3 regions of the Thiomonas sp. X19 genome follow, and region 1 is predicted to be linked to each of the others. Evidence: predicted binding sites of a transcription regulator. Region 1 holds the regulator's gene; each other region holds the start of a gene.
The links. The regulator sigma-54, encoded in region 1, starts transcription at its own class of promoters, with help from an activator protein. The targets are predictions, from matches to a motif close to TGGCANGNAANCTGCTTT.

Region 1 (6,213 bases):
CCGCCGACGACCGCGGCAATCACTGGAATGACGGCCCGCTGCCAAAGCGGCAGCCCGGCGGCAGCGGTGACCAGATGCTCGTGCGTGCTGTAGAGGCGGATGATGGCGTACATCGCCTGGCGGAAGCCCTCCACCGCCACCGAGGCGACAAAACCGATGATGGCCGCGACCAGCATCATCGGCACCATCGGGTCTAAACCCAGGCGCAGATGGACGAGCAAGGCGTGGAAGCGGTTCGAGATGGATTCGGACATGACGAGCTGGCGCGGCAGGCCATCGCCGCTGCGCAAGGGAAAGGTTGCAGAAATGGTATCGGCTCGCACGCCCCAGAGCGGTGAAGTTTGGTGAACGCCGACAACAAGCGCTCCACCGCGAGGACGCGCGACCGATCGCGGGTCCTCGCGGATGGTCGTGGTTGGCAGCTGGCGGTCGCGTTGCCGCGAACGGGTTCGTACCGCCCGCACGGACGGCTTTGCGACAATGCCAGCCATGTCCAGCAGCCCCGCATCCACCTCACCCCCCGCCCCGGCCTTTCTGCGCAAGCTCTGTGCGCCGGCGCAATTGCCGCAGGCCCTGGCCGCGCTGCCGCGCCCGCTGGTGTTCACCAACGGCGTGTTCGACATCCTGCACCGCGGCCATGTGACTTACCTCGCACAGGCGCGCGCGCTCGGCGCCAGTCTGGTGCTGGGGCTGAACTCCGACGCTTCGGCGCGCAGCCTGGGCAAGGGCCCCGAGCGCCCGCTCAACCCGCAAGACGATCGCGCCGCCGTACTGGCCGCGCTGGAAAGCGTGAGCCTGGTGGTGCTGTTCGACGAAGCCACGCCGCTGGCGCTGCTGCGGCTGGTGCGCCCCGAGATTTATGTGAAGGGCGGCGACTACAGCGTCGCGACCCTGCCCGAAACCCCGCTGGTGCGCGGCTGGGGCGGCGAGGTGCGCATCCTGCCCTTCGTCGCCGGCCGCTCTACCACGGCGCTGGTGCGGCGCATTCGCGGGGAAGGCTGAACCCGCCTCACGGGGGCGCGTCACGCATCGGGGTGCGGATGCAGAGTCCGCCGCACGGGGCCCGCGCACGGCCCTATGGGCTGGACGCGCTCTTGCGTTGCGCCGTCGGCGGAATGCGCAGGGCTTCGCGGTACTTGGCCACGGTGCGCCGCGCCACGGTGATGCCCTGGGCGGCGAGGCGCTCGGCGAGTTCGCCGTCCGAGAGCGGCGCCGCCGGGTTCTCGTCCTGCACCATTTGGCGGATGATGGCGCGCACCGCGGTGCTCGATGCGTTGCCGCCGGTATCGGTGGACAGGCCCGAGCCGAAAAAGTATTTCAGCTCGAACGTGCCGAACGGCGTGAGCACGTATTTCTGCGTGGTCACACGCGAGATGGTGGACTCGTGCAAGCCGAGCTCATCGGCGATTTCGCGCAGCACCAGTGGGCGCATGCCCAGCTCGCCATGGCTGAAAAAGTTCTGCTGGCGCTCGATCACGGCCTGCGCCACGCGCTCGATGGTCTCGAAGCGCTGCTGCACATTGCGCACGAACCAGCGCGCCTCCTGCAACTGGCCCGACAGCCCGGCGCCGTCGCGCGAGCGGCGCAGCAGATCGGCATACAGGCTGTTGATGCGCAGCTTGGGCAGCACCTCGGGGTTGAGCATCGCGCGCCAACGCCGGCCGCTGCGCATGGCGATGACGTCGGGCGTGACGGCCTGCGCGGTGGACGGCATGAAGCGCGCGCCCGGGCGCGGATCCAGCCGCGCGATGCGTTGCTGCACCTCGCGCAGCGCGGCCTCGTCGACCTGCAGGGCGCGGGCCAGCCGCTTCCAGTCGCGCTTGGACAGCAGGGCCAGATGGCCGCCAGCGCACAAGGCGATGGCCAGGTCGCGCTCCGGGCAGGGGGCTTGGCGCTGGAGTTGCAAGCACATGCACTCGCCCAGGCTGGTGGCGCCGACGCCAGCCGGGTCGAAACTCTGCACCAGCTTCAAACCCATGCGCAGCGCGCTGCACAGCGCTTCGCGCTCCTCCTCGCCGGCCTCGGCGTCGAGTTCGGCGCCCAGCAACTCGGGGCCTTCGGCCAGGTAGCCGTCTTCGTCGAGCGAGTCGATGATGGCCTCGGCCGCGGCGCGGTCGGCCTCGCTCAGCCCCAGGCCCGCGAGCTGGCCGCGCAGATGGGCGCGCAGATCGGTGCCCACATGCGCCAGGCCCAGCGGGTCGAAGTCGTCGTCGGCCTCGCCGCCACTGCCCTGCCAGTTTTCGCCCGGCGCGGTATCCCACTCGCCCTGCTCGGCACCGGACTGCCAGTCCTCGCGGTCGAGCTTGAGTTCGACGGCCTCATCGCTCGCCTCCTTGCGCGCCTCGGCGGCTTCCGTCGCGCTTTGCGCCTCGGCGGGCGTCTCGACATCGCCCTCGCCTTCCTCATGCTCCAGAAAAGGGTTGGCCTCGAGCATCTGCTCGACTTCCTGCAGCAACTCCAGCGTGGAGAGTTGCAGCAGGCGGATGGATTGCTGCAACTGCGGCGTGAGCGCGAGGTGCTGCGACAGGCGAAGATTGAGCGACTGCTTCATGGTTTTGGCGCGCGCTCAAGGAAACGCAGGAGCGCTCATAAGCGGAAACTCTCGCCCAGATAGACCTTGCGCACGGCCGGATTGTTGACGATGTCGTCCGGCTTGCCCAGCGCCAGCACGCTGCCCTCGCTGATGATGCAGGCGTGGTCGCAGATGCCCAGGGCTTCGCGCACGTTGTGATCGGTGATGAGCACGCCAATGCCGCGCGACTTGAGGAATTGGACGATGCGCTGGATTTCGATGACGGCGATGGGATCGATGCCGGCGAAGGGCTCGTCGAGCAGGATGAACTGGGGATTGGTGGCCAGCGCCCGGGCAATTTCCACCCGCCGCCGCTCGCCGCCCGACAAGGCGATGGCTGGACTGTCGGCCAGATGCTCCACATGCAGCTCGCGCAGCAACTGCCCCAGGCGCGCTTCGATCTCGGGCTTTTTCAGGGCACGGCCCTCGGCGTCGTGCTGCAGTTCCAGCACCGCACGCACGTTTTCGGCCGCCGACAGGCCGCGAAAAATCGAGGCTTCCTGCGGCAGGTAGGACAGGCCCAGACGCGCGCGCCGGTACATCGGCTGATGCGTGATGTTCTGGCCGTTGAGGTGGATCTCGCCGCCGTCGGCCCGCACCAGGCCGACGATCATGTAGAACGAGGTGGTCTTGCCGGCGCCGTTCGGGCCAAGCAGCCCGACCACCTCGCCACCGCGCACCTCCAGGCTCACGTCGCGCACCACCTGGCGCCCGCCATAGCGCTTTTGCAAGCCGCGCATGCTGAGCACCCCGGCATGCTGGGTCTGGGCCGACGCCGCCGGCTCCACCGGCTTCAACACCGCCGCGTTCACGGCCGCGCTCCCAGGCCTGGCGACACCTTCAACGCCGGCGCCGGCCCGCTGGGCTTGGCTGCGGGCTGCGTGGTGCGCGGCGACAGCATCACCCGCACCCGGCCGTTGGGGTTGGAAGGCGTGGCGCCGGCTTTGCCGCCGACCACGGTGAAGACATCCGTCAGGTCGTTGTAGGTGATGACCTCACCCTGGGCACGGTCCGTCAGCTTGCCATCGCTCAGGCGGTCGAGCGTGGCCTGGCCGGTGAATGTGACCACGTCGCTCTTGCCGTCGTAGTGAATGGTGACGGCGCTGCCGAACATCGACGGCGTGGGCTGCCCCGGCTGCGCGTCCAGCGTCTGCGCGTAGGTCGCGAGCTTGTTCGGCGTGCCGAATGCGGTGGCGTCGTCATAGCCCTGCGGCGTCTGCACCACCTCCACGCGGGCGGCGTGAATCACCAGCGAACCTTTGGTGACCACCACATTGCCGGTGAACACGCTGGTCTGCTTGACGTCGTTGTAGTGCATCGCGTCGGCCTCGACCTGAATCGGCTGCGTCTTGTCGGACTGCAGCGCCTGGGCCGGAACCAGCGTGGCCGCCAGCAGCGCCGCCAGCAGCAGGCGCGTCGCGGAGCGAAGCATGGGCATGAAGTTTGCTTTCATGTGGAGCATTGTAGGCATGTCGGCCCCGTTCCTGAGCCGCCCGGCTCGGGCAGGGGTCGGCTGTCGGCTGGTCTTGGCCCAAGCGTGAAAAAGCCCGCGATTGCGGGCTTTTCAGCGGCAAGACGAAGCCGGAATCTGGCTTATTTGGCTGTTTTCGCCATGCCAGCGCGCAATTGCTGCACCAGAAAATCGACCGCCTGCAAGACCTTCTCGTTGTTGGGCGTCTCCGGCATCGAGGCTGATGCGGTGTACATGCCGCCGACCGCAAGCGTGGGCACGCCGGTGATCTGGTAGTCCGTCACCATTTGCGTGGCGCGCTTGGTTTCCATTTGCACGCCGAAGGAGTTGTAGGCGTTCATGAACGTGGCCTTCGGAATGCCGCGCCCGACCAGCCAGTTGGCCATCTGCTCCGGCGTTCCGAGCGGGATGTGCTGCACATGAATGGCGTTGAAAATGGCGCCCTGCAAGGCATCGACCTTGCCCAGGGCCTTGAGCGCGTAATACAGCTTTTGCTGCGCGACGTATTGCGGCGCGAACGCCACCGGCACGCGTTCCAGGACGACATCGGCCGGTTGCTTTTTCGCCCAGGCTTCCAGCAGGGGCTCGAACTCGAAGCAATGCGGGCAGTCGTACCAGAAGAATTCGGTGACGACGATCTTGCCCTTGTGGCCAACCGGCTGTGCGCTCGGCAGCTTGTTGTAACCGGCGCCTTCCTGGAATGGGGCGGCGCCTGCGGCGTTTGCCGCAACACTGAAACCGAGCAACAGCAGCGCGGCGATGCGGGCGAACCAGCGATTCATGGTGCTTCCTTTCAAGGGGTTGAGATGGGTGTGCAATTCAGTTGCCGCGTGCAGGGTCGCCTCGCTCGAGACCAACCCTGTTCCGCAGGGCTACTTCGAAACCTTAACGACTGCGGATTCGATTCCGTTGTCATTCAAGAGTTTCTGCGCCTTGTCGGCCTGCTCGGCGGCGGGGTAAGGGCCCACGCGCACGCGGTAGAGGGTGCGGCCACCGACCACGCGCTCGTCAATATGCGCTTCCAGCCCGGTGAACGCCACTTTGGCGCGCTGGCTTTCAGCGTCGGCCTTGGTGCTGTAGGCGCCGATTTGCAGGATGTAGAGCAGATTGGAAGATCCCGCCGGAGTGGCGGTATTGGCCGGTGCTGGCATTGCGGGGCTGATTGCACCCGTGACACCAGCGGCAGTCGCTGCCTGGCCCGACTGCACCACACCCGTGGGCGGCTGGCCCAGCGACTCGATCGCCTTGGGCGAGAGCGGGGCGCTGCTCACCTGCACGGGGATGGAGCTGCCGGCCACCGGAGCCGGAGCGCCGCCGCTGACCAGGCCCTGATTCGGATTCCAGTTGGCCGCGCCGGACGCCGCGCCGCTGGGGCGCTCCTGGAAGCGGTTCATGAAGGGCAGCGGCGCCTTGGTGATGTACATGGCCGCCACCAGCGCGATGGCCAGGCCCAGCACCAGACCGACGATCAGGCCGAGCAGGGTGCCGCCGCGCTGGGCGCAGCCGGGCGAACGGATGGGGAGAAGGTGTTGAGGCATGGCGTGACGGGATGGGGTGCGATGGAATGACGGCGGCGCGAACCGAGGGCTGTTGAACCTGCGCCGGCCTGGCCTGGGCGGGCCTTACATGCGCTGCGGGCTGCTGACGCCCAGCATGGCCAACGCATTGTGCAACACCTGACGCACGGCTTGCAGCAGGGCGAGACGAGCCTGCTTGAGTGCGGCATCATCCACCAGCACGCGCTCGGCGTTGTAGAAGGCGTGGAAGCTGCCGGCGAGCTGGCGCGCGTAGAACGCCACATCGTGCGGCGTCAGGTCGTCCGCCGCCTGGCGCAGCATCTCGGGGTAGCGGGCGAGCAGCATCATCAGCTCCAGCTCGCGCGGGCTGGTGAGCAGGCTCAGGTCGGCCCGCTGCAACGCCGCCTGCTCGCCGTTGTCGCGCTCGGCCCATTGCGCCAGCACCGAACAGATGCGGGCGTGGGCGTACTGCACGTAGTACACCGGGTTTTCATCGCTCTGCGCCAGGGCCAGGTCGATGTCGAAGACGAACTCGGTGTCGGCCTTGCGCGAAACCAGGAAAAAACGCACCGCGTCGCGCCCGCGCTGCAAGGCGGCGTCGCGCTCGGCTGGCGTCATGTCGTCGCGCACGCCGCCGGACCATTCGATCAGGT
Region 2 (6,213 bases), 310 kb from region 1:
ACAGCACGGCCGCGCCGATGATGGGGCCGATGACCGTGCCGACACCGCCGAACAGCGCGAAGACGATGGCGAATACCGAGATCTGCAAGGTGAACACCGCCTCGGGGTAGAACACCGAGAGGTTCCATGCATAAGCCCCGCCGGCCAGACCGGCAACGCTGGCCGAGATCAGCCAGGTGAGCAGGCGTGCGCGCACCACGTCGATGCCGGCCATGCTCGCGCTCACCGGGTCTTGCCGCATCGCCCGCAGCCCCATGCCGAAGCGCGAACTGCGGAACCACGCCGCCAGGCCCGTGGCCAGCAGCAGCACGGCCAGCATGGTGTTGTAGCTGGCGCCGGGCGCATACACCTGCTCGATTTTCAGGCCGTAAGGTCCGCCGGTGATGTCCGCGAGATTGGTGTTGGAGACGACGAAATACAGGATTTGCGACGCCGCCAGACTGGCGATGGAAAAGTACGCCCCCGACAGGCGCAGCAGCGGGCCGAGGACGAGCGCCATCAGCGTTGACGCCACGCCGCCGCCCAGCACGCAGAGCAGCACCGGCAAGCCGCTGTGCAGCACCAGCAGCGAGGTGGCATAGGCCCCGCAACCGAAAAACCCGACATAGCCGAAGGGCAGGTAGCCGGTGAAGCCGTACAGCAGGTTCAAGCCCTGCGCCAGAACGATGAACGTCATCAGGGTGAACAGCAGCGTCTCGTTGCCGTACACATGCGGCAGCAGCAGAAACACGACGGCCAACAGCAGCAGCACGATCAGCCCGGGCCGCAGGCGCCGCAGCCGGGAAGGCCCGGGCATGGAAATGGCGATAGGTTCGGCCATGGGGGTCGGTTCAGGCATTGCGCACCGCCTTGCCCAGCAGGCCGGTGGGACGGATGAGCACGATGATCAACAACAGCACGTAAGGCACGAGGTTGGACCAGGAGGAGTAGTAGGTTTGCATCAGCATCGTGCCCAGGCCGAACACCAGGCCGCCGATGACCGTGCCCAGCGGGTTGCCCAGCGAGCCGATGATGACGATGGCGAACGAGGTGGTGGTGAGTTCGTTGCCCAGGTCCGGCGAGACCGAGCCGAGCAGATACGGCAGGAACACCCCGGCCGTGCCGGCCAGCGCCAGGCCGGCGACGAAGGCGATGACCGAGACGCGGTTGACGCTGATGCCGGTGGCCAGCGCCTCGTCGCGGTTGGCCATGATGGCGCGCGTGGCGTAACCCAGCTTGGTGTGCGCGAAGTACAGATACAGCCCGGCGATGGCGGCCAGGCTGAAGACCGCGGCCACCCACCAGCTGTCGGGAAATTGTTGGCCGAGCAGGCCGATGTTGCCGGAACCCAGCGCCTCGCTCGGCAGCGAGCGCTGGTCGGCGCCGAAGGCCAACCCCGTGAGCGCTTCGAGCATCTGGCCGATGCCGAAGAACAGGATGAAGGACAGCATCTCCGGGTCACCGCTGCGCTGCAGGCGCGGCACCACGGCGTAATACAGCGGATAGCCGATGACGACGGCACAGGCGATGGACAGCGGCACGCCCCACAGCGGGTTGAAACCGAAGTGCCGCGAGACGATCCAGGCGGCATAGCCACCGAGCACGATGAACTGCCCATGCGCCAGGTTGATGATGCGCATGACGCCAAAAATCAGATTCAGCCCGATGCCGATCAGGCTGAAAAAAATGCCGTACAGAATGCCGCCGATGATGGCGTATGCGAGCAGTTCCAAACGCTCTCCCTGATCGATGCTTCAAGCAAACGTCCGCAACGCTTCCCCGCCGGCCGGCACCTGGGTGCGGGCGGCTTGTTCACCGCCCCGGGGGAGGGGCGGCCACAAGGGAAGCGTCGGGCCGCGCGGCCCGTGACTTACGGCTTGGGCGCCGGATACACGGCTTTGCCAGTCGCCTTGTCCTGCGGGTAGACCACGACCACCTTCATGCTGCCGGCCTCGGGCACCAGCTGCGCCACCGGGAAGGGCTGGCCGAGCTGGGCGCCGTTGGCGTTGATCTTGAACTCGCCGAGCAGGGTGGTGGTCTTGCCCGACATGTCCATCAACGCCTGATGGAAGTCAAGCTGGGTGAACTTGGGCGCCATGTCCAGCATGTGCTGGATGATGAGGCCGGTGTTGTAGCCCGCCGCGTCCAGGAAATTGGGCGCCTTCTTCTTGGCGGCCGTGAAGGCGTCGACGAACTGCGCCGTGTTCTGCCCGTAGCTCACCTTGTCGTACTTCACCAGCGGCGGCGTCGGATAGGTGTAGGTGTAGGCCAGCCCCTTGGCCCCGACGTTCTTGGTCAACAGACTGAGCAACTGCCCCGGGAAGATGGTGAAGGTCATGGGGAAGTGCAGCCCGCTTTGCGACAGCGCCTTGAGGAAGGCAATGTCATTGGGCGGATAGCCGAACTCCAGCACCGCGTCGGGGTTGCTCGCGGCGATGGTGTGCAGCAGCACGGTGTAGTTGGACTCGCTGGTGGACACGCCGTGGTAGTACACCGGGGTGACGCCGCCCTTGGCCAACTCGTCCTTCATCGTGGTGGCCTGCGAGGCGTCGAAATCATTGGCGTCGTAGACGATGGCGATGCGCTTGATCTTTTGCTGCAACAGGTATTTGGCCAGAGGAACCGGCCAGACCTGCGACGACGGAATGCTCACATCGGCCAGGTAGTTGGTCGGCTTGGTGAAGAAATTGGCGCCCGAGCCGGTGGGGTCGATCAGCAGCATGTGGTGCTCGGCCGCCAGCGGCACGGCCACCGAGGTGAGCACCGAGCCGAAGTCGGCCACCAGCACGTCCACCTTGTCCTGGGTGATGAGCTGGTTGTAGAGCGTGGTGGCGGTGGAGGTGGAGCTTTGATCGTCGTAGGCGATGATCTTCACGGGGATCTTTTTGTCGTAGGCCTTGACGAACAGGCCGCCGTCCTTGTTGACGGCGTCGACCCAGTATTGCAGGCCCTCGTACTGGCCTTGGGACGCCACGGCGAAGGCGCCGCTGCTGGCATACAGGGTGCCGATCTTGATCACCGAGGGCGCGGCTGCAGCGTGCGCGGCAACTGCCGCCACGCTCATTGCCATGCCTGCGGCGGCACGTTTCCATGCATTGGGCATGCTGGTCATGATGTGAGTCTCCGGAGTGTCCCGCCCGAGCTTCAAAGCCCTTGTACAACCCCAAAGTCAGGGCCGGGTCGTGGTTGAAATGTCGTGATTCATTCTCGGTTTCGACGCATTGGGAGTCAATGCGTCGGTGCACGCAAGTGCAACAGCATGCTTCAACGGCTTGGCTTGCAGACGCGCCAGCCCTCGGATTGGCGCCGACGTGACAATTTGTTTTGTGCGCGGCGTGTCTCCGGCAAGGCGCGGGCGCGCAAGAATGAAGCAGCGCAGATGACCGGCGAGGGCGTCAGCCGCCTCGCCCACGGGGTCGAACCCCTCGTTGGCCGTGCCATGCACCAAACAGGCGCAACGGTGCACCACGAGCGGTTTGAACGCCGCTGCGCACAGCAGCCCTCAGGTCTGCGCTCCCAGGCAAGCGGCTTCAAGCGCACCGCGAAACGCACGCGGCCAGCGGGAAAACCCGGCACGATGCTTGCATCCATCGCCGTATATTCTGACCAATCGGTCAAGTTTTTGGAGCCCTTCATGTCCAGTCACGTCGTGCTCTCATCGCATCCCGGCCAGGGCAGCATGGTGCAACCGCCTGAAATCCATTGGGACGCCGCCACGGCCGCTGCGCGCGGTCCGGTGGTGGCCACGCTGACCGACCCGCGCCGGCGCAACGCCATCGGCACGCATGCGGGCGCCTATGCCTTGTACCGCGCGCTGGCGGTGGCCTCGGGCGCGCTCGACCGCGACCACCGGCCCGACTTCACCGACACCGCGCCGGCCGCCGCCATCGGCCCGCATCCGCAGTGGGCCGAGCCCGGCAAGATCGTTTCGCTCGACCCCTGGGGCCATCTGGTGCCCGAGGTGTTCGCCGCGCAGATCGCCGCCGGGCTGGACCTGCGCCCGACCATCGCCGTCACCCGCGCGCACATCAACATGCCCGAGCTGAAAGACGCCATCGCCACCGGCCGGCTCACGCCCGACGGCGCCATCCTGCACGCCAACGGCGACGTGCGCGTGACCAAGGCCGCGGTCGATCCGGTGTGGTGGCTGCCGGGCATTGCAGCGCGCTTCGGCGTGCGCGAACCGGCGCTGCGCCGCACCCTGTTCGAGCAGACCGGCGGCATGTTCCCGGAACTGGTGACGCGGCCCGACCTGAAGGTGTTCCTGCCGCCCATCGGCGGCATGACGCTGTACTTCTTCGGCGACGTCGCCCAGCTCGGCAAGACCGAGACCCGCGTGGCCTGCCGCGTGCACGACGAGTGCAACGGCTCGGACGTGTTCGGCTCCGACATCTGCACCTGCCGGCCCTATCTGGCGCATGGCATCGAGGTCTGCATCGAGATGGCGCAGCAGGGCGGCGTCGGCCTCGTCGTGTACAACCGCAAGGAGGGCCGCGCCCTGGGCGAGGTGACCAAGTTCCTGGTCTACAACGCGCGCAAGCGCCAGCTCGGCGGCGACCGCGCCGAGACCTATTTCGAGCGTACCGAATGCGTGGCCGGGGTGCAGGACATGCGCTTCCAGGAGCTCATGCCCGACGTGTTCCACTGGCTGGGCATCACCCGCATCGACCGCTGGGCGTCGATGAGCAATATGAAACTCGGCGCGCTGACCCAGGCCGGCATCGAGGTCGTCGAGCAGGTGGCCATTCCCGAGGACCTGATTCCGCCCGATGCGCGCGTGGAAATGGACGCGAAAAAAGCCGCCGGCTACTTCTCGCACTACACGCCGAGCGAGGAAGAACTGGCGCTGCCGAAGGGTCGGGGGCTGGAGGAATGAGTCATCGCAAGCCGCCCCTGGGCGACGCCCAAGCTCCCCTCCCCAGCCCTCCCCAACGATGGGGAGGGGGTGAATTCACGTCTCCTGCGCGAGGCGAAGGCGCCGCCCTCTCCTCCCTCGAGCAGGCGCAAGATCGCGCGTGCTCCTCCCCCACCAGTGGGGGAGGCCGGGAGGGGGAGGTTCGCCAAACGACGCGCGCCCAGAATGCCGGCGCCACGCTGGCGCAAAGCCTGCTGAGCGCCGCCGCCGTGCGCAGCCATGCGGCGCAAATCATGGCGCATGCGCGGCGCGGCGAACTGGCGCATTTCACCTGGCATCCCGAGCGCATGGGCGCCACGGCCGACTATGTGGTCGACACCATCCGCAGCCGCCACCCCGATTTGCGCGTGCCCATGCACAGCCGCTGGCGGCATTTCGAGGCGGGCGGGGTGGATCGCTTTGGCGGGCTGGTCGATGCAGGCATCCCGGGCAGAACGGCCACGGCGCGCAGGGGAGCGCAGGGCCGCTCCCAAGTTTCCTTGTCCCCCTGGAGGGGCGGGACGGCGCAGCCGATCCCTGCGGGCGCGTATGAACGTTCCCGCATCGCCATTGATCTGGTGATTCCCAGCGTGCTGCTCGACGCCGGTGCCGGCCCGCAGTGGCGCTATGCCGACGCCGGCAGCGGCCAGACCCTGGCGCGTTCCGAAGGGCTGGGCGTGGCCAGCCTGGCGCTGTTCGCCAGCGGCCGGCTGTCGGACGACCCGGCCCAGCCCCTGCGCTGCGACGCCGCCGCGCTGCGCCGCTGCGACGCCGCCGCGCTGGCGCAGGCTTTCCAGGTCGGCCCCGACAACCCATTGGTGGGGCTGGAAGGTCGCGCTCAACTGCTGCGCAGTCTGGGCGAAGCCATGCGCGCCGCGCCCGCCGTGTTCGCCGACCCCGAGCGCCCCGGCAGTCTGCGCCTGGGGCGCTTGTTCGACCATTGGCTGGCCCATGCCGCGGCGCAGGACGAAGCTGGAAGCATCAGCGTGCGCGCCGACACCCTGCTGTCCACCCTGCTGCGCCTGCTCGGCCCGGTGTGGCCGGGCCGGTTGACGCTGGCTGGCGTGAACCTGGGCGACTGCTGGCATCACCCCGCCACGAGCGACGGCTATATGCCCTTCCACAAACTGACGCAGTGGATGAGCTATTCGCTGATCGAGCCGCTGCAATGGGGCGCCCTGCAGGTGCGCGAACTCGACGCCCTCACCGGCCTGCCCGAATACCGCAACGGCGGCCTGCTGCTCGACCTCGGCCTGCTGCAGCCGCGCGACGCGGCGCTGGCGAGCAAGCCCCTCACCGTGGACAGCGAGCCGGTGGTGGAGTGGCGCGCCCTCACGGTC
Region 3 (6,213 bases), 260 kb from region 1:
AAGGCGCAAACTTCCGTGGCTTGCATCGGCCGCATCACCGCTGCGCCCGGCGTCACCCTGCTGGACGCACAAGGCCAGGAACTCCCCGCGCATTACGCCGCGTTCGACCATTTCCGCACCCCATGAACCCATCCTCTCCAACCCCCGCAAGCTCCACGGCGCCGCAGCCCAACTGGCGCTTCGCCTTCTCAAGCCCGGTGCATTGCCTCGCCCTCGGCTTCGGCTCGGGGCTCGCGCCCATCGCCCCCGGCACGGCGGGAAGCCTGTTCGGCTGGGCCAGCTACCTGCTGCTCGCGCCCTGGCTGCCCAACGGCGCCTGGGCCGCGTTCTTGCTCGGCGGTTTTGCCCTCGGCGTGTGGGTTTGCGGGCGCACCGCGCAGGCTTTGCAGACCGACGACCCCTCGCCCGTGGTGTGGGACGAAATCGTCGCCATCTGGCTGGTGCTGTGGTTGCTGCAGCCCGCGCCGCAAACCCCCGCCGTGTGGTGGCTGCAAGCGGCAGGCTTCGCCCTGTTTCGCATGTTCGACGCCGTCAAGCGCGGCCCGGTGGGCTGGGCCGACCAGCATGTGAAAGGCGGCCTGGGCATCATGCTCGACGACCTTGTGGCCGCACTGCTCACACTGGCCGTGGTGTTCGGCGCCATGCTGCTGTTGGCGTGGAGCGCAAGCCATGGCGCATGAAGCGCAAGCGCCATGGCGGGACGTGCTGGACGCCGCGTTGGCGCTGCGCGCGCCCTTGCTCGATCGCGGCTGGATGCTGGGCTGCGCCGAGTCCTGCACCGGCGGGCTGGTGGCCGCAGCCGTCACCAGCTTCGCCGGTTCGAGCGACTGGTTCGAGCGCGGCATCGTCACCTACAGCAACCGCGCCAAGACCGAGCTGCTGGGCGTGCCCGAAGCCCTGCTCGCCACGCACGGCGCCGTCAGCCGCGAAGTGGCACTGGCCATGGCGCGCGGGGTGCTGGCGCACGCCCCCGTGCAGGCCGCCCTGTCCATCACCGGCATCGCCGGCCCCAGCGGCGGCACACCGGACAAGCCGGTGGGACTGGTGTGGTTCGGCTGGGCCTGGCTGGATCAGGAGCAGCCGGACAGCCTACGCGCTGAGGCCCAATCCATCATCTGGCCCGGCGACCGCGAAGCGGTGCGCCTGGCCTCGGCGCGGTATGCATTGGAGGGATTGCGGCGACGACTGCTCGGGGCGGCGCGCGACGCGTGAATGATGAAAGGCGCCGAGCCTTCCGGCGATGCAGCCTCGGCAAAAGCAACTGGAATGCGGGTGGCTGTGTTCCCGAAACTCCTTTGTCTTGCCGTGGCCCATGAAGATGCCCACACGAATTTGGTTTCGCACGGGAGAGCAAATCTTTGCTCATCCGATCGATGGTACTCAATCTTGGATCGATGAATGCAGGATCAGATGCGTCCCTCCTGTTCCAAAACTCTCCATTCGTCGTCGTCAAAAAGCCTTGAGCGCGTGAGAAAGCGCAGACCTGTTGAACCCTCGAGAGAAAACATGCCGCCGCGGCCGGGAACGACATCGATGATGAGTTGCGTGTGTTTCCAATACTCGAACTGTGCAAGCCCGATGTAAAACGGCACGCCACCGATAGACCCTAGAAGCCGATCTGCCTCCCCAACCAAAAATTCGCCCGCAGCAAAGCACATCGGCGCGCTGCCATCGCAACAGCCGCCGGACTGATGAAACATCAGCTCCCCGTGGGTTGCTTTGAGCTTGGCGATCAGTTCGAGCGCCGCAGTGGTCGCGATGACTCGAGGGACGACCGGTGCCGTCGTGGATGCTTCGCGCAAGGTTTGCTCGGTGTTCATGGCAGGTCATCCGTCGGCGTTTGGAAAGCTGCGGGATTACAGGGTTGCAATGCGCATGCGGTGCTGTCCGGCTGCGCCACTGCCCGCGTTCACGGGCAGTGGCGCAGCGCGTCCTCTCAAGGAAACGAAGGGGCGCTCAGAAGAAGCCCAGCTTGCTTTCGCTGTAGCTCACCAGCAGGTTCTTGGTCTGCTGGTAATGGTCGAGCATCATCTTGTGGTTTTCGCGTCCGATGCCCGATTGCTTGTAGCCACCGAACGCCGCGTGGGCGGGGTAGAGGTGGTAGCAGTTCGTCCAGACGCGGCCGGCCTGGATGCCGCGGCCCATGCGGAACGCCCGATTCATGTCGCGCGTCCAGACGCCCGAGCCCAGGCCGTACAGCGTGTCATTGGCAATCTCCAGCGCTTCTTCCTCGTCCTTGAACGTGGTGACGGACAGGACCGGGCCGAAGATTTCCTCCTGGAAAATGCGCATCTTGTTGTGCCCTTTGAAAACCGTGGGCTTGACGTAATAGCCGCCCTCCAGTTCACCCGGCAGCTTGTTGCGCTCGCCTCCAATCAGAACCTGGGCGCCCTCCTGTTTGCCGATGTCGAGGTAGGAGAGGATTTTTTCCAGTTGCTCGCTCGATGCCTGCGCGCCGATCATGGTTTCCATCTCCAGCGGGCTGCCTTGCTTGATCGCCGCCACGCGCTTGATGGCGCGCTCGATGAAGCGCTCGTAGATCGACTCCTGGACCAGCGCACGGGAAGGGCAGGTGCAGACCTCGCCCTGGTTGAGCGCGAACATCGCAAAACCTTCGAGCGCCTTGTCGAAGTAGCCGTCGTCCTTGTCCATCACGTCGGCAAAGAAGATGTTCGGTGACTTGCCCCCGAGTTCCAGCGTGACGGGAATCAGATTCTGGCTCGCATACTGCGAGATCAGCCGGCCGGTGGTCGTCTCTCCGGTGAAGGCGATCTTGCCGATGCGGCTGCTGGAAGCCAGCGGCTTGCCCGCTTCCAGACCGAAGCCATTGACCACGTTCAGCACACCCGCAGGCAGCAAGTCGCCAACCAATTCCACCAGCACCAGGATGGAAACCGGTGTTTGCTCGGCGGGTTTGAGCACGACGCAGTTGCCCGCCGCCAGCGCCGGCGCCAGCTTCCAGACGGCCATCAGAATCGGAAAATTCCAGGGAATGATCTGCCCGACGACGCCGATCGGCTCGTGGTAGTGGTAGGCATAGGTCTCATGGTCGATCTCGCTGATGCCGCCTTCCTGCGCGCGTACGCACGAGGCGAAATAGCGGAAGTGGTCGATGGCCAGCGGCAGGTCGGCCAGCGTGGTTTCGCGGATGGGCTTGCCGTTGTCCCAGGTTTCGGCGGCGGCGAGCATGGGCAGGTTGGCCTCCATGCGGTCGGCGATCTTGTTCAGGATGTTCGCGCGATCCGTGGGCGATGTGCGGCCCCAGGCGCCCTTGGCCTTGTGCGCGGCATCGAGCGCGCGCTCGATGTCGGCCGCCGTCGAGCGCGGAATGTCGCAAAAGGGCTTGCCAGTGACGGGCGAAATGTTCTCGAAGTATTGGCCGCCGGCAGGCGCAACCCACTCGCCGCCGATGTAGTTGCCATAGCGCTTTTTGAAGGCAACGGCAGTGCCAAACTTGCCGGGTTCAAGCATGTCCATGAACGTCTCCTGAGATTGTTGGATAGGGAGTTGAACTGCAGATGCAGCGCCCTCATCCCTATCAGGATTCGTGCCAGACCCAACGCTTGCGCCAGGACGAAATATCTTCGTTCATTGACAAGCACTTAGGCGAATGCATCCGGGATGACCCGGAGTACGCTCTCCGGTCTTCCTTCTCGATTTGCATCACTGAAGCGTCGCATCTTGCGACAGGTGACATGGCGCCCTTTGAGTGCGACACTTCGCCAGCAGAAGATTGGCTGCCATGGCCTTGATGGCACGCCAACCCAGGAGACGGAAATGCCCCAGACCAGGCCGCCGGGCAGCGCGGGAATTGCCACGCCGTCGACCACGTTGCAGTTGGCGCGACAGCGTTTTTTCGAAGACGGGAGTGATCCGCAAGGCGCGGTGCCGGAGCTGATCGCAAGGTCGTGGCGGCGGTGCCTGGCCCTCCCCGCCACCCTCAGTGAGACTCCCGAGCCCCTGGCGCATGAGGCGCTGTTTGCCCGGCGCGACGCGCAGGGGCGGCTGCGTCGGCACGCGCTGCCCGAGCTGGAGGCTCTGGCCGAGGCGCTGTCGCCCTCACGCGTGGTCGTCTTGCTGGCCGACCCGCAGGGCATGATTCTCGACGCAGCGGGCTCAGATGTGTTCATGAACAAGGCCCAGCGCGTGGCGTTGATGCCCGGCGTCGAATGGTCCGAAGTCCAGCGGGGGACCAATGCGATCGGCACGGCGCTGACGGAGCTCTCGCCGATCACGGTCCTCGGGCAGCAACATTACCTCGAGCAAAACGGAACCTTGGGGTGCACGGCCGCACCTCTGCTGGGCTCGCAAGGGCAGGTCCTGGGCGTGCTGGATGTCTCGGGCGATGCTCGCTGCATTCAAGCCCAGACCGTTGGTCTGGTGCGCATGGCGGCGCAGATGATCGAATACCGCATGGCCATGGACAACCGGCCCGCGCAGACCGAAATCCTGCGCTTTGCCCATGACCCGGCCTTGATTGGCTCGCACCGCGAAGCTTTGCTGTGGATTCGCAATGCAACGATTGTGGGCGCCAATCGCGCTGCCATGCGCGTTTTAGGGATGACGTTCGAACAACTGCGCGGCCGCTTCGTCGACGATCTGTTCAGCTCCTTGCCCACGACCGAGCGGGACCAGTTCGAGTTGTGCCTTCACCCCTGGCTGGCGCGGCCTGGGCGATCGGCATCGTGGGCTTCAGGCTGGGTCGGGCTCAAGAGGGCCTCGAATCACTTGGACTCGATCACGGCGCCAGAACGCACGCCGCAGATCCACCAAGTCGCAGCCTCGAGGCCGCCCATCATCGCCGACCCACAGCGCGAGGCGCAACTGGACCGCGCGGTGCGTGTCCTGGACTGTGGCATCCCGGTCTTGATCCTGGGGGAGTCGGGCGTCGGCAAGGAGGTTTTTGCCCGGCAGGTTCACCAGGCCAGCCAGCGCTGCCGGGGGCCCTTCGTCGCCGTCAATTGCGCGGCGGTCCCGGAAGGCCTGATCGAGGCCGAGCTCTTCGGCTACGAGGAGGGAGCGTTCACAGGCGCCCGGCGCAAGGGTCAACCGGGACAGATTCGGGAGGCTCATGGCGGCGTCTTGTTTCTGGATGAAATCGGGGACATGCCGTTGTCGATGCAGGCCCGGCTCCTCCGGGTTTTGCAGGATCATGAAGTCAAGGCGCTTGGCGGCGGGCGCCGGCAGTCGGTGGATTTTGCGTTGGTGTGCGCCACCCATCGCGACCTCAAGGCGATGGCCGCCGAGGGAAGCTTCCGAACCGATCTGTACTACCGCCTGCAGCATTTCGTGGCCGTCCTGCCCGCCCTGCGTGAACATGCCGAGGCCAAGGCGCTTATCGATGAACTCCTGCAAGCCATGTTGTCGCCCCGCAAGCTCCGGCTCGGCCCGCAGACCCGCGAAGCCCTCTTGGCCTACACATGGCCGGGCAACTGGCGGCAGCTCGTCGCCGTCGCGCAGACGCTGCTGGCGCTGGCCGAGCCGGGGAGTTGCATCGAGCTCGCCGACCTCCCCGATGACATTCGGCGCGATTGGCGAACGCATCAACAACAGCCACCCACGATTTCGGCCTCGCCGGCGCGCTCAGACCCTGAAAGGGACGGCGCCGCCACATCCCCTGTGCCGCTGCGTGCCATGACCGAATCGGCCATTCATGCGGCAATCGCGTCTTGCAGCGGCAACGTCAGCCGCGCTGCACGGCTGCTAGGGGTTCATCGCAGCACGCTTTACCGTCACGTTCGCAAGTGACCGATCAGGCGCGGTTGCCATGAGCCGTCGGCCCGTCGGCAGCTCGATCCGCGCGCGCGGGACAGGTGGACAGAAGTGGAAAGCAGGGTGAGTCGGTTGAAGTGACCCTTCTCCGCATAGTAGTTCTAACACGAACTAATATCGCAGCTCTTCGCTCCGCAAGCCTCAGCCCGCCCGTGACCACCCATCCACGTTTCATGCCGCTGCTGCGCAAGTCGATGCGTCGCCCTCAGACGCACGAGCGCGATTCGGCCGCCGCTGCGCAAAGTCTGGGATGGGTGCTGCACAGCACCGGCCGTTCCGCCGGGCATGGGGCGAAAACATGAGGACATCACGATGACTCACCTGCCTTCCCTGTTCGTCTCCCACGGCTCGCCCATGCTGCCGCTGGAGCCCGGCACCGCCGGTCCCATGCTGAGTGCCCTCGGAGATGAGCTGCCGCAGCCGGCGGCCATCCTCGCCTTC

Region 2: a site for sigma-54 is predicted at 3,550-3,567, ahead of THIX_RS03945 (GTP cyclohydrolase II). Genes of this name have one in related genera too.
Region 3: a site for sigma-54 is predicted at 3,536-3,553, ahead of adh (aldehyde dehydrogenase). Genes of this name have one in related genera too.

What each region holds. Positions count from the first base shown of each region.
Region 1 covers NZ_LT605203.1:534,713-540,925, reverse strand. The annotation lists gene THIX_RS02605 (chloride channel protein) at 1-290, opposite strand, end outside; gene rfaE2 (D-glycero-beta-D-manno-heptose 1-phosphate adenylyltransferase) at 490-1,002, shown strand; gene THIX_RS02595 (RNA polymerase factor sigma-54) at 1,076-2,551, opposite strand; gene lptB (LPS export ABC transporter ATP-binding protein) at 2,587-3,312, opposite strand; gene lptA (lipopolysaccharide transport periplasmic protein LptA) at 3,381-4,010, opposite strand; gene THIX_RS02580 (thiol:disulfide interchange protein DsbA/DsbL) at 4,166-4,825, opposite strand; gene THIX_RS02575 (SPOR domain-containing protein) at 4,916-5,581, opposite strand; gene argS (arginine--tRNA ligase) at 5,666-6,213, opposite strand, start outside.
Region 2 covers NZ_LT605203.1:844,102-850,314, reverse strand. The annotation lists gene THIX_RS03960 (branched-chain amino acid ABC transporter permease) at 1-820, opposite strand, end outside; gene THIX_RS03955 (branched-chain amino acid ABC transporter permease) at 831-1,712, opposite strand; gene THIX_RS03950 (amino acid ABC transporter substrate-binding protein) at 1,850-3,091, opposite strand; gene THIX_RS03945 (GTP cyclohydrolase II) at 3,614-4,855, shown strand; gene THIX_RS03940 (DUF1688 family protein) at 4,852-6,213, shown strand, end outside.
Region 3 covers NZ_LT605203.1:277,817-284,029, reverse strand. The annotation lists gene thiL (thiamine-phosphate kinase) at 1-126, shown strand, start outside; gene THIX_RS01530 (phosphatidylglycerophosphatase A) at 123-680, shown strand; gene THIX_RS01525 (CinA family protein) at 670-1,212, shown strand; gene THIX_RS01520 (DUF779 domain-containing protein) at 1,407-1,820, opposite strand; gene adh (aldehyde dehydrogenase) at 1,957-3,477, opposite strand; gene THIX_RS01510 (sigma-54-dependent Fis family transcriptional regulator) at 3,778-5,748, shown strand; gene THIX_RS24550 (hypothetical protein) at 5,946-6,074, shown strand; gene THIX_RS01505 (dioxygenase) at 6,085-6,213, shown strand, end outside.